4 regions of the Pseudomonas sp. Z4-7 genome follow, and region 4 is predicted to be linked to each of the others. Evidence: predicted binding sites of a transcription regulator. Region 4 holds the regulator's gene; each other region holds the start of a gene.

Region 1 (3,166 bases), 2.4 Mb from region 4:
CCACAGCACCAGGAAGAACGCCATCATCGCCGTGGCGAAGTCGGCGAAGGCAATTTTCCAGGCGCCCCCGTGGTGCCCGCCGGCAATGCGCTTGACGCGCTTGACTATAATGGGCTGGTTATTTTCCATGGCTTAGCGACCGCGAACCGCTTGTTCCAGCTCGGCGAAGCTTGGACGGTGCGCCGGGTACAGGACCTTGCGACCGAACTCCACCGCCAGCGACGGCGGCATGCCCGAGGCCGAAGCCACCAGGGAAGCCTTGATGGCCTCATAGACGTTGAGTTCTTCCTTGGCGTCATGCGCCAGGGAATGGGCCAGCGGGCCGAAGAAACCGTACGCCGCCAGAATACCGAAGAAAGTACCCACCAATGCCGCGCCCACGTGCAGACCGATGGACGCCTGATCGCCTTCACCCAGGGATGCCATGGTCACCACGATGCCCAATACCGCCGCAACGATACCGAAACCGGGCATGCCGTCGGCGATGCCGTTGACTGCATGAGACGGGTGCTCAAGGTCTTCCTTGAGGCTGTACAGCTCCATGTCGAACAAACCTTCAAGCTCATGGGGGGCCATGTTGCCGGACGACATGATGCGCAGGTAATCACAGATGAACGCCGTCATGCGCTCGTCTTTCAGCACCGAGGGGTACTTGGCGAAGATCGGGCTGGCGGCGGCGTCTTCGATGTCACCCTCGATCGCCATCATGCCTTCGCGGCGGCTCTTGTTGAGGATCTCGTAGACCAGCCCCAGCACCTCGAGATAGAAGGTGTGGCTGAAACGCGAGCCGAACATGCTCAAGGATTTCTTGAGCACATGCATTGTCATATAGCCAGGGTTGGCCTGCAGGAATGCACCAAGGGCTGCACCGCCGATGATCAACACCTCGAAAGGCTGGACCAGGGCGGCAATCTTGCCATGGGAGAGCACGTATCCGCCGAGCACGCTCGCGAACACGACGATGATGCCGATAATTTTAGCCATAGATAGAAAGTACTTATTTAAGTCGGGTTCAAGGTCATATTCGGAAGCTGAAAAATCTCTTCTTCTACTTATCGGCAAAACTGCGCCAGACTATAGCCAGTTCCGGCGAAAAGCCAATTTTGCCCCGTTCCGGGCGTAGATACCCCATGCGATGATCACGTCCAACCATGGCTAACGAAACGAACGTCCCAACTCCAAGACCGACCACCCTCGAAGGCTGGGTAAAGCTGCTCGAGGGCGTGCACCTGCCGGTGCCCCAGGCCAGCCACGACCTGGTCTGCAAGGCGATTGGCGACAGTCGCCGCTCGCTGCGTGACATCGCCGAATTGATGCAGGACAGCCCCGCGCTGGCCCTGAGCGTCATCCGCGAAGCCAACCACCACACGCACGGCACCCTGGCGGAACCGGCGGAAAACCTTGAGGTGGCCATCAACCGCCTCGGCCTCAAGCGCACCGAAGAACTGCTTGCTCGCCTGCCCTCACTGCCGGGGCAGCAGATTCCCTTGGCCCTGCGCCAGTTGCAATTGATCAGCCAGCACGCCACGCAACAGGCCAACGGTTTTTTTGCCAGCCGCCTGGCGCGGCTGTGGCAAGACATCCATTGGGGCAGCCTGCTGTTCCTGTCACCGCTCTGGCCGCTGGCCCTTACTCATCCACGATTGCTCGGGGAATGGGAGCTGCGCGTCGTTCACAAAGGCCAGCCAGCCGGCGAAGTGGAGCGTGAACTGTTCGGCGTCAGCCTGCTGAAAATCTGCCTGGCATTGGTGGAGACCTGGCGCCTGCCGGTCTGGGTAGCGCAGGGCTATCGCCTGCTGCTCAACGAGCGTCGCGAACTGGTTAAAGTGCTGCGCATTGCGCGCGACAGTGAGCATCCGCTGCGCCAACAGAATCGCCTGGACGACGACCCGACCCTGCGGCGCTGGCTCAATCAGCCAGCCAACACCGTGCTGCTGGCCAACGGCCTGGCACTTTCGGCACAGCAGGCCTGGGACAGCCCGCACAGCGCCCGCTGGCAATACCTGACCAGCCTGTATCTGCAGATGCCGATGGACGACATTCAGCAACAGCTTCATCAACAGGCCGCCAACAGCGCGCGCCAGCACGCCATGCCGGACCTCTGGCATCCCGCCGTGGCGCTGATCTGGCCGCCGGGCAGCAAGCGGGTCCACCCAGGTTTGCTGCCCGCCGCCCCGCCCAGCGCCCAGGACCTGAGCCAATGGCGCAAACAATGCGCCGCGTTGCTGGTGGAGCCGAGCCCGTTCCGCAACGCCATGCACCTGACCACCTCGGCACGGGATGCGCTAGCGGCATGTGGCATGCGCCGGGTCATGATCTTGATGGCCGACCGCAGCCAGACCAGCGTACGCGTGCATCAGACTGCTGGTTTGCCCAAGGAAGCGGCGGCCATGAGCTTCTCCATCAGCCTAAGCAAAATCTTGCAACGATTACTTGCCCAGCAGGCCCAGGTTCGCCTGACCCCGCAAAACAACGCCCAATATTCGGCATTGCTGCCAGCGGGCCTGCGCAGCCTGTTTCGCGGCGAACACCTGCTGCTGCGCTCTCTGACCTGTAACGGTCGAGTAATTATGCTGGTGGTGGTGGACCAGGGCGGCGGACCATTTTCGGATGTGACGGTACAAGCGTTCGGTAAAACCGTGCAGTGCATCGAGCGCGCCCTGCACAGCTTCACCAACCGCGGCCGCTGAACTTGCTACAATCCTTTCCCTTTGCGCCCCAGGAGACCTCACATGCCTGACTTCTCTGGCTTGCCGCTGGTAATCGAACCGAGCGAACTGCTGCCGCGCCTCGATGCTGCCGAGCTGATTCTGGTGGACCTCACCAGCGCGGTCCGCTACAGCAGCGGGCACATCCCCGGCGCGCGTTTCGTCGATCCCAAGCGCACGCAACTGGGTCAGCCTCCGGCCCCAGGCCTGTTGCCGGCAAAAGCCGACCTTGAGGCGCTGTTCGGCGAACTCGGACACAACCCCAACGCCGTCTACGTGATGTATGACGATGAAGGCGGTGGTTGGGCCGGGCGCTTCATCTGGCTGTTGGACGTGATCGGTCATTCGAATTATCACTACCTCGACGGTGGCTTGCTGTCCTGGCTGGATGAGGGCCTGCCGGTGTCCATTGAAATGCCCGCGCCCGGCGCAGGCCCGGTGAGCCTTGAGCTGCACGA
Region 2 (3,166 bases), 2.2 Mb from region 4:
GATGGTGGGTGGCAAGTGGGTGGTGCGTGATGGGCGCCATGCCGGCGAAGAGGAAAGCGCACGGGCGTTCACCCAGGTGTTGCGCGAGCTGCTGGGCTGATCCCAAAAATCATCAGGCAGATACCAATGTGGGAGCGAGCTTGCTCGCGATAGCGGACTTTCAATCAACATCCATGTTGAAGGTAAGGGCCTCATCGCGAGCAAGCTCGCTCCCACATGGTATTCGGGAGTCAGTCAGTCCGAAGTCTTCGCCATCTGCCGGTCCGATGCGCGCCAGACCAACCGCGTCGTGTCATAGCCCTGCTGGCGGGCCTTGCTCAGCAGTTCTTCACGCACATCCACCTTCACTGTCGGCGTGCGGGAGAGCAACCACATGTAGCGCCGGCTCGGGTCGCCGACGATGGCGGTCTTGTAGTCATCGCTGACGTACAACACCCAATATTCCCCTTTTGCCACGCCCGGCAGGATCCGCGAGAACCAGGTATCGAATTCGACCCAGAGCTTGTCGGTTTTACCCGGCACTTGCGGGTAAGCCGTGCCCCTGGCCTCTTCCCATTTCCAGTCGGAGGTCAGGCAGCGGTTGAATACGTCCATGTTGCCGTCAGGCTTGAGGGTGTAATGCGCTTCGGATTGCGCGCAGTTGCGCTGGAAGTACATCGGCAGGCGGGCCAGTTCGTACCAGGTCCCTTGGTACCGCTTGAGATTGACGCTGTTGACTGTCTTGGGCGCCAACGGGTCTACGCCAGAAGAGGCACAGCCGGCCAATACCAGGCCAGCCAAAAGCACAAAAACTAACCGCATCATTATTTTTTTCTCCCGTGGGCGCTTGGCCCCGGTTTACTTCAGGTTACTTCAGGCCTTGGCCGGAAAACATCAACACTTTGTCACCGGCATACTGCACGCTGATAAAGCTTTTCTGGTCGCCCCAGGTGCAGCTGGACATGCCGAGCGCGCCCGAACAATCAGTCGGTTTCCCCAGTAACGTTTCGACTTCGGCCTTGGGCATGCCAGCCGACAGCTTCGAATAGTTTTCCTGGTTGACCTTGCTGCATGCGGTCAAGACGACGCACACAAACAGCAGGGCGATGGATCGCAGCGACATGGTGTAACTCCTGGAGCAGAAGGGAGGTGGCAGGGTGCCAACCTGATCCTTAGAAGAGAAAACCCCTGTCTGGTTCCCTCGTGCCCCTGGTATTTATTGGCTATGCAGCGGTGTTTCATCGGAAATCAACCGGTTTGTGACGCGGTCGTGCCTTTCGTCGGGATCGCCCCCTCCACGCCTGATGGGACGGGCTTTTGCGCCGATAAAAAGTAACAGCGCAAAATCTTGCACTATGGCAAATTGGCAGCCCTTCCTGACCCGTCCCTACGCGGTAGCGTTCTTAATGACCAGAAACATGAAATTCAGCCACAAAATCCTGCTGGCTGCCGCCCTTGTGGTGGCCGTCGCATTCGCCTGTTTCATCCTGTTCAACGACTATCGTCAACGACAAAGTCTCAACACCAGCACCGAGACGTCCATGCAGGAACTCGGCAACCTGACCAGTCGCAATATCCAGACATGGGTCGAAGGCCGAATCCAATTGCTGCAATCGCTGGCCCAGCAAATAGCCATCGACGGAAACAGTGCCGAGAGCCTGAAGCGCGCCGTGGGCCTGCCCGCCTACACCGGCAATTTCCAGCTCAGCTATTTCGGCGGTACCGACGGTGTGATGTTCTCGATACCAGCCGGTAATCGTGCCGCCGACTATGACCCGCGCGCCCGTGGCTGGTACAAGGCCGCCAATAGCGCCCAGCAGACCATCGTCACCGAGCCCTACATCGCTGCCTCGTCGGGCAAGCTGGTGATCACCGTTGCTACGCCGGTACAGCGTCAGAACCAGATGATCGGCGTGGCTGGCGCAGATATCGATCTGTCGAGCGTCAGCGCCATCATCAACTCGCTGAACTTCGGCGGCCATGGTCATGCGTTCATCGTCAGCGGCGACGGCAAGATCCTGATCCACCCCGACAGCAAGCGTGTCCTCAAGACGCTTGCCGAGGCCTACCCCAACGGCGCACCGCAAATCGGCCCGGGCCTGAAGGAAGTCGAGCTCGACGGCAAGACTCAATTCATCTCCTTTACCCAGGTCAATGGCGTACCCGGTGCCAACTGGTACGTGGCGCTGGTGCTCGATAAAGACACCGCCCTGGCGATGCTCAGTGAGTTTCGCACCTCGGCGCTGATCGCCATGGTCATTGCCGTGGTGTTCATCATTGCCCTCCTGGGCATGCTGATCCGAGTGCTGATGCAACCGCTGCTGACCATGGGCCGCGCGATGCACGATATCGCCGAAGGCGAAGGCGACCTGACCCGCCGCCTGACCATTCATGGCCAGGACGAATTCGGCGCGCTGGGCACCTCGTTCAACCGCTTCGTCGAGCGTATCCATACCTCGATCCGCGAAGTGGCATCGGCGACCGGCCAGGTCAACGAAGTCGCCCTGCGGGTGGTCAGCGCGTCCAACTCGTCGATGTACAACTCCGACCAGCAGGCGTCGCGGACCAGCAGCGTGGCCGCGGCCATCAACCAGCTCGGCGCCGCCGCCCAGGAAATCGCCCAGAACGCCGCCCTCGCCTCGCAACATTCCAGCGAGGCCCGCAGCCTGGCCGAAGATGGCCAGCAAGTGGTGGATAAAACCATCACGGCGATGCAGCAGCTGTCGGCCAAGATCAGCGATTCGTGCGGCAACATCGAAACCCTGAACAGCAACACGGTGAACATCGGCCAGATCCTGGAAGTGATCACCAGCATTTCCCAGCAGACCAACCTGCTCGCCTTGAACGCTGCCATCGAAGCCGCCCGCGCCGGGGAAGCCGGTCGCGGTTTCGCGGTGGTTGCCGATGAAGTGCGCAACCTGGCCCACCGTACCCAGGATTCGGCGCAGCAAGTGCAGAAGATGATCGAAGAGTTGCAGGTCGGCGCGCGGGAAGCGGTGCTGACCATGACCGACAGCCAGCGTCAGAGCGAAAGCAGCGTCGGCATCGCCAACCAGGCGGGCGAACGCCTGGGCAGCGTGACCCAGCGCATCGGCGAAATCGACGGCATGAACCAGTCCGTAGCGACCGCCACCGAAGAACAGACCGCCGTGGTGGAATCGATCAACGTCGACATCAACGAGATCAA
Region 3 (3,166 bases), 890 kb from region 4:
GGGATTGTAAACGTTATGGCGGGCGGAGCTCCAATCCTGGTGCTGGCTGTGCTACCGCCTTCGCGAGCAGGCTCGCTCCCACAGGGGATTTGCGGTGGGCACTAAATCCAGGGCCAACACAAAAACCAATGTGGGAGCGAGCCTGCTCGCGAAGGCGGCGGGTCAGCTTGTATCAGTGCTGAATGTGCTATTGCATTCGCGAGCAGGCTCGCTCCCACAGGGCGTTTTGTGGTGGGCACCAAATCTGGGGCCAACACAAACCCCTGTGGGACCACCAGCCTCAGACCCGAAACTGCTTGAGCAGGCCGTTCAGTTGTTCGCTCAGGCCTTTGAGGCGGGCGCTTGCCACGCTGGACTGTTCCGCGGCCATGGCGGTGCTGTGGGACAGCCCGGCAGCCTGGGTGACATTCTGGTTGATGTCTTCCACCACATGCGCCTGTTGCAGGGTGGCGCTGGCGATGGAGGCGTTCAGGCTGTTGAGGTTGCGCAGGGCCTGGCCGATGGCGTTGAGGCTGGCGCCGGCCAGTCCGGCCTGCTCGATGGTCAGTTGCGAGGCACGGCTGCTGTCGCTGATGACTTTCACCGCGGCTTCGGAATGATTTTGCAGGCGTTCGATCATCGCCTGGATCTCAGCGGTGGACTTCTGCGTACGCTGGGCCAGCAGGCGCACCTCGTCGGCCACAACGGCAAAACCGCGACCTTGCTCGCCGGCGCGGGCGGCTTCAATGGCGGCGTTGAGCGCCAGCAGGTTGGTCTGCTCGGCAATCGAGCGGATCACTTCCAGCACGCTGCCGATCTGGGTGCTTTCGCTGGCCAGGGTGCGGATCACTTCCACGGCCTGGTCGATGGTCTGGGAGAGCCGGTCGATCTGCTGCAGGCTGCCGTCGATGTTCACCTGGCCCTGCTGGGCCTGGGATTCGGCGTCGCGCATTTCGCTGGCGGCGTGTTCGGCATTCTTCGCCACATCCTGCACGCCATAAGTCACTTCGTTGATGGCGGTGGCCACCAGCTCCATCTGTTGCGATTGCTGCTGGCTGCGCTGCTGGGCCTGGGCGGCGTCGTTGCCCAGGTCGCTGGACGATTGCCCCAACTCGCTGGCTGAGACCTGCAACTGACCCACCACCTGGCGCAGCTTGGCGGTGAAGGCATTGAAGTGCCTGGCCAATTGCGTGACTTCGTCCTGGCCATGGGTATCGAGGGTGCGAGTCAGGTCACTCTCGCCGCTGGCGATGTTGGCCATGGCATTGACTGTCTCCTGCAAGGGCCGGACGATGCTGCGTACAATCAGGGTCAACAGCAGGCCCATGAACAAGGTGATCGCCAAGCCGATCAAGGAAGCCTTGATCAACTGGGACTGGAATTCCGCCTGTACATCATCCACGTACACGCCCGAACCGATGATCCAGCCCCAAGGCTCGAACAGCTTCACATAGGACGTTTTCCCCACCGGTGCCTCGGCGCCCGGCTTGGGCCAAAGGTAATCGACCATGCCGGCGCCCTTGGCCTTGGCGATGGTGACCATTTCGTTGAACAGGGCAAAACCGTTCGGATCGCGGATGGCCGAAAGGTTCTGCCCTTCAAGTTTCGGGTTGGTCGGGTGCATGACCATGACCGGCGCCAGGTCATTGATCCAGAAGTAGTCATTGTGGTCATAACGCAGGCCGCGCACCGCGCTGAGCGCCTGCTTCTGCGCCGCCTCGCGCGTCAGGGTACCGGCGGTCTCCAGGCCATGGTAATAGCTCAGTACGCCGCTGGCGGTCTGCACTACATGTTGGGTTTTCTGCACCTTGGCCTGATACAGATCGATGTGGATCTGCTTTAGCATGAACGCGCCCAGCGTGAACAACATCACGATGGCCACGACCAGGATGAGCCACAGGCGTCGGCTGATCGATACACTGCGCAAGCTATTCATACGCTGTCACTCCGGTTTTTATTCTTGTCATTAACGACGGCGGCACTTTAACGCTCGACGTCTACGCGCGATTGACCTGGGTCATAACGCGGCAGCGTTATCAGGGCTTGTCTGATAGGATTTCGGCCCCGCAGCGCAAAACCTGAGTCGCTTCTGATTTTTCATTGGTTTTTTTTGCAAGGTCGCGGTTATCGTGCAGCCGCTGCGTGCACCTGCGTAACATTTGAATAGCGACAAGGCCTGAAACGACAGGCTTTTTTGGGGGATGAATGGATTTGTGGACGGCCTTTTCGGCATTGATTCTTGGCGTGGTAGAAGGGCTGACGGAGTTCCTGCCGATTTCCAGTACGGGGCACCAGATCGTCGTCGCCGACTTGCTCGAATTCGGTGGGGAACGCTCGATGGCGTTCAACATCATCATCCAGCTCGGTGCGATCCTGGCGGTGGTCTGGGAGTTTCGGCGCAAGATCTTCGACGTGGTGCTGGGCCTGCCGACCCAGCCCGGCGCTCGCCGATTTACCGCCAACCTGCTGATCGCGTTTTTCCCTGCCGTGATACTGGGCGTACTGCTTGCCGACTGGATCCACCATTACCTGTTCAACCCGATCACGGTCGCCACCGCACTGGTATTGGGTGGTCTGGTGATGCTCTGGGCCGAGAGGCGCCAGCACAGGGTGCATGCCGAAACCGTGGATGACATGACCTGGAAGGATGCGCTGAAAGTCGGCCTGGCCCAGTGCATCGCGATGATTCCCGGCACATCTCGCTCCGGCGCAACCATCATTGGCGGCCTGCTGTTCGGCCTGTCGCGCAAGACCGCCACCGAATTCTCGTTCTTCCTGGCCATGCCAACCATGGTCGGCGCGGCGGTCTACTCGGGTTATAAATACCGCGAGCTGTTTGTCCCGGCGGATTTCCCGGTGTTTGCCATCGGTTTCATCACCGCGTTCATCTTCGCCATGATCGCGGTCAAGGGCCTGCTGCGCTTCATCGCCAGCCACAGTTATGCGGTGTTCGCCTGGTACCGGATTGCGTTCGGCCTGTTGATCCTGGCGACTTGGCAATTCGGCTGGGTCGACTGGACGGCTGCCCAGCCTTGAACGAATCGGCCAGGCGAGTCGCACGTAACACCGGCGGGGCCGTGCAGAACCTGCGCCTCAAGTTGACGGTATTTGCGATTCTTTGCGCGTTGCCGCTTTTTGGCTCGCTGCTGCTCGGATTGCGGGGCGAGTCGTGGGTGCCCACGACGGC
Region 4 (3,166 bases):
CCGTTGACCAGCGGAGTAGCGCTTTCCACCAGGTCCATGGTGCGGTTGGCCGCGGCTTCGGTCAGCTTGACCACATACCCCAGGCGCTCGGTGGCGTCGGTGATCTGCGAGACTTCCTCGGCCTGTGGCATGTTCGGATCGATCTGGAAATTGACGATCGCGCTGTGCAGTTCACGGGTGAGCTTGCCGACTTCCTGGTACAGCCCGCGGTCACGGGTCTGGTTGAGCTCATGAATCATTTGAACCGCGTCACCGAAGCGGCCCTTTTCAAGGCTGTCGACCAGTTCGCGGGCATGTTTTTTCAGGGTCGATTCGAAATCGCCCATTGAAGATTCGTTGTCCATAGCTCCCCCGTGGCGCCGTTAACCGATGCGTTCGAAGATTTTTTCGATCTTCTCTTTCAACGCCTGGGCCGTGAAGGGTTTGACCACATAGCCGTTTACACCGGCCTGGGCCGCTTCGATGATCTGCTCGCGCTTGGCTTCGGCGGTGACCATCAGCACCGGCAGGTGCTTGAGTTTTTCATCGGCGCGCACGTGGCGCAGCAAGTCGATACCGGTCATGCCGGGCATGTTCCAGTCAGTCACCAGAAAGTCGATGCTCCCGCTGTTGAGGACTGGAATGGCAGTGGTGCCATCGTCAGCCTCGACCGTGTTGGTGAACCCGAGGTCACGCAACAGGTTTTTTATGATCCGCCGCATCGTTGAGAAGTCATCAACGATGAGGATTTTCATGTTCTTGTCCAATTCGACCTCCAAGCAGTCTTAAACGCGCCCAGCACCTGGACGCGCCATTTCAATCAATCCGGCACAACACTCGACAACGGTATGGAGTCCCACGGATGGAGACTGGCCCGGCACATGCCATGCCAGCCCCGCTCGCAGCGTCCCCACACTGCCTGTCAGCGCGCTCGCCACTCCCCCAAACGCCCCCGCAAGCGGGCCGCGCACTGGCTGTGTAACTGGCTGACCCGCGATTCGCTGACCCCCAGGACCTCACCGATTTCCTTGAGGTTCAGCTCTTCGTCGTAGTACAGCGCCAAGACCAGTCGCTCACGCTCCGGCAAATTGGCAATCGCATCCGCCAGCGCGCTCTGGAAACGTTCGTCTTCCAGGTCACGCGACGGCTCCATGTGAGCACTCGCATTGTCCTCGTGCAGCCCTTCGTGCTCGCCGTCCTGCAAAAGGTCGTCGAAACTGAACAGGCGGCTGCCCAAGGTATCGTTCAAAATCCCGTAATAATCATCGAGACTCAACTGGAGTTCGGCCGCAACTTCGTGATCTTTAGCGTCACGCCCGGTTTTAGCTTCAATCGCGCGGATTGCGTCACTGACCATACGGGTATTGCGGTGCACCGAACGCGGCGCCCAGTCGCCCTTGCGGACTTCATCGAGCATCGCTCCGCGAATCCGGATACCGGCATACGTTTCGAAACTGGCGCCCTTGCTCGCGTCGTATTTGTTCGACACTTCGAGCAGGCCGATCATGCCCGCCTGGATCAAGTCTTCGACCTGGACGCTGGCCGGCAAGCGTGCCAGCAAGTGATAGGCGATGCGCTTGACCAACGGCGCATAACGCTCGATCAGTTCGTACTGGGCGTCCCGTGCCGATTTTTTGTAGAGATGGTTGTAACCGCTGGCTGTCATAACACGGGCCCTGCCGTTTGTTGCACGAGACGCTCGACGAAAAATTCCAGATGCCCGCGAGGGTTGGCCGGCAGCGGCCAGGTATCGACCTTCTGGGCGATAGCCTTGAACGCCAGCGCGCATTTGGAACGTGGAAAAGCTTCATAGACGGCACGTTGCTTCTGGACAGCCTTGCGTACGCTTTCGTCGTAAGGCACTGCGCCGACATATTGTAGGGCGACGTCCAGGAAGCGATCCGTGACCTTCGTCAACTTGGCGAACAGGTTGCGTCCTTCCTGCGGGCTCTGGGCCATGTTGGCCAGGACGCGGAATCGGTTCATGCCATAGTCGCGGTTAAGCAGTTTGATCAGGGCGTAGGCATCGGTGATGGAGGTCGGTTCGTCGCAAACCACCAGCAGGACTTCCTGGGCGGCGCGGACAAAACTGACCACCGAGTCACCGATACCGGCGGCCGTGTCGATCACCAGCACATCGAGGTTGTCGCCGATGTCGCTGAAAGCCTGGATCAGGCCGGCGTGCTGCGCCGGCGTCAGGTGAACCATGCTTTGGGTACCGGAGGCGGCCGGCACGATGCGAATCCCGCCAGGCCCCTGGAGGAGCACGTCGCGCAGTTCGCAGCGGCCTTCGATCACGTCCGCCAGCGTGCGCTTGGGGGTCAGCCCCAGCAGCACGTCGACGTTCGCCAGGCCCAGGTCGGCGTCCAGCAGCATGACCCGTCGGCCAAGCTCTGCCAGAGCCAGGGACAAGTTCACTGACACGTTAGTCTTCCCGACGCCACCTTTGCCGCCGGTCACCGCGATCACCTGTACGGGATGCATGCTGCCCATGTTCGTTCTTTACCTTGTCTTACTTAGACGGAGGCCACATTACTGGCTGCGCGTTCGCATACGGAACAATGCATGGCAGACCATCGATGTAGGTACAAAAAATATTCATGATTACCTCAGCCGACCTGCTTGGTCGGGCTGTGGTAGATGTCAGCGAACATGTCAGCCATGGCTTCGTCGCTGGGTTCTTCCTGCATTTGCACACTCACGGCACGACTGACCAGTTGATGACGGCGCGGCAGATGCAAATCATCCGGGATCCGCGGCCCGTCGGTCAGGTAGGCCACCGGTAGTTCATGACCGATCGCCAGGCTCAACACCTCGCCCAGGCTTGCCGTTTCGTCCAGCTTGGTCAGGATGCAGCCGGCCAGCCCGCAGCGTTTGTAGCTGTGGTATGCGGCGGTTAGAACCTGTTTCTGGCTGGTGGTTGCCAACACGAGATAATTTTTTGACTTGATGCCACGCCCGGCCAGGCTTTCCAACTGCATGCGCAGGGCCGGATCGCTGGCTTGCAGGCCGGCGGTGTCGATCAGCACGACGCGCTTGCGCAGCAGTGGTTCCAGCGCCTGGGCCAGCGATTGGCCCGGATCCACATGGGTCACCGACACATTGAGGATCCGGCCCAGGGTCTTGAGTTGCTCCTGGGCGCCGATGCGGAAACTGTCCATGCTCACCAGGGCGATGCTCTGGGCGC

The links. Region 4 encodes FliA, which starts transcription of late flagellar genes. Its sites were predicted from a motif close to CTAAAGTTTNNNNNNNNNNNGCCGNTAA; they were not measured.
Region 1: the regulator FliA is predicted to act here: its motif matches at 1,053-1,080, upstream of motA (flagellar motor stator protein MotA).
Region 2: the regulator FliA is predicted to act here: its motif matches at 1,281-1,308, upstream of J3P91_RS01770 (methyl-accepting chemotaxis protein).
Region 3: the regulator FliA is predicted to act here: its motif matches at 2,035-2,062, upstream of J3P91_RS15530 (methyl-accepting chemotaxis protein).

The regions. Positions count from the first base shown of each region.
Region 1 is NZ_CP071642.1:591,165-594,330, reverse strand. Features, by position in the region: gene motB (flagellar motor protein MotB) at 1-129, opposite strand, end outside; gene motA (flagellar motor stator protein MotA) at 133-984, opposite strand; gene J3P91_RS02520 (HDOD domain-containing protein) at 1,152-2,690, shown strand; gene J3P91_RS02515 (rhodanese-like domain-containing protein) at 2,733-3,166, shown strand, end outside.
Region 2 is NZ_CP071642.1:405,739-408,904, reverse strand. Features, by position in the region: gene J3P91_RS01785 (formimidoylglutamate deiminase) at 1-100, shown strand, start outside; gene J3P91_RS01780 (lipocalin family protein) at 235-804, opposite strand; gene J3P91_RS01775 (hypothetical protein) at 848-1,102, opposite strand; gene J3P91_RS01770 (methyl-accepting chemotaxis protein) at 1,386-3,166, shown strand, end outside.
Region 3 is NZ_CP071642.1:3,461,661-3,464,826, reverse strand. Features, by position in the region: gene J3P91_RS15530 (methyl-accepting chemotaxis protein) at 281-1,915, opposite strand; gene J3P91_RS15525 (undecaprenyl-diphosphate phosphatase) at 2,185-3,015, shown strand; partial or broken gene J3P91_RS15520 (DUF1294 domain-containing protein) at 3,012-3,166, shown strand, end outside.
Region 4 is NZ_CP071642.1:4,348,296-4,351,461, forward strand. Features, by position in the region: gene J3P91_RS19490 (protein phosphatase CheZ) at 1-344, opposite strand, end outside; gene J3P91_RS19495 (chemotaxis response regulator CheY) at 363-734, opposite strand; gene fliA (RNA polymerase sigma factor FliA) at 902-1,645, opposite strand; gene fleN (flagellar synthesis regulator FleN) at 1,642-2,472, opposite strand; gene flhF (flagellar biosynthesis protein FlhF) at 2,589-3,166, opposite strand, start outside.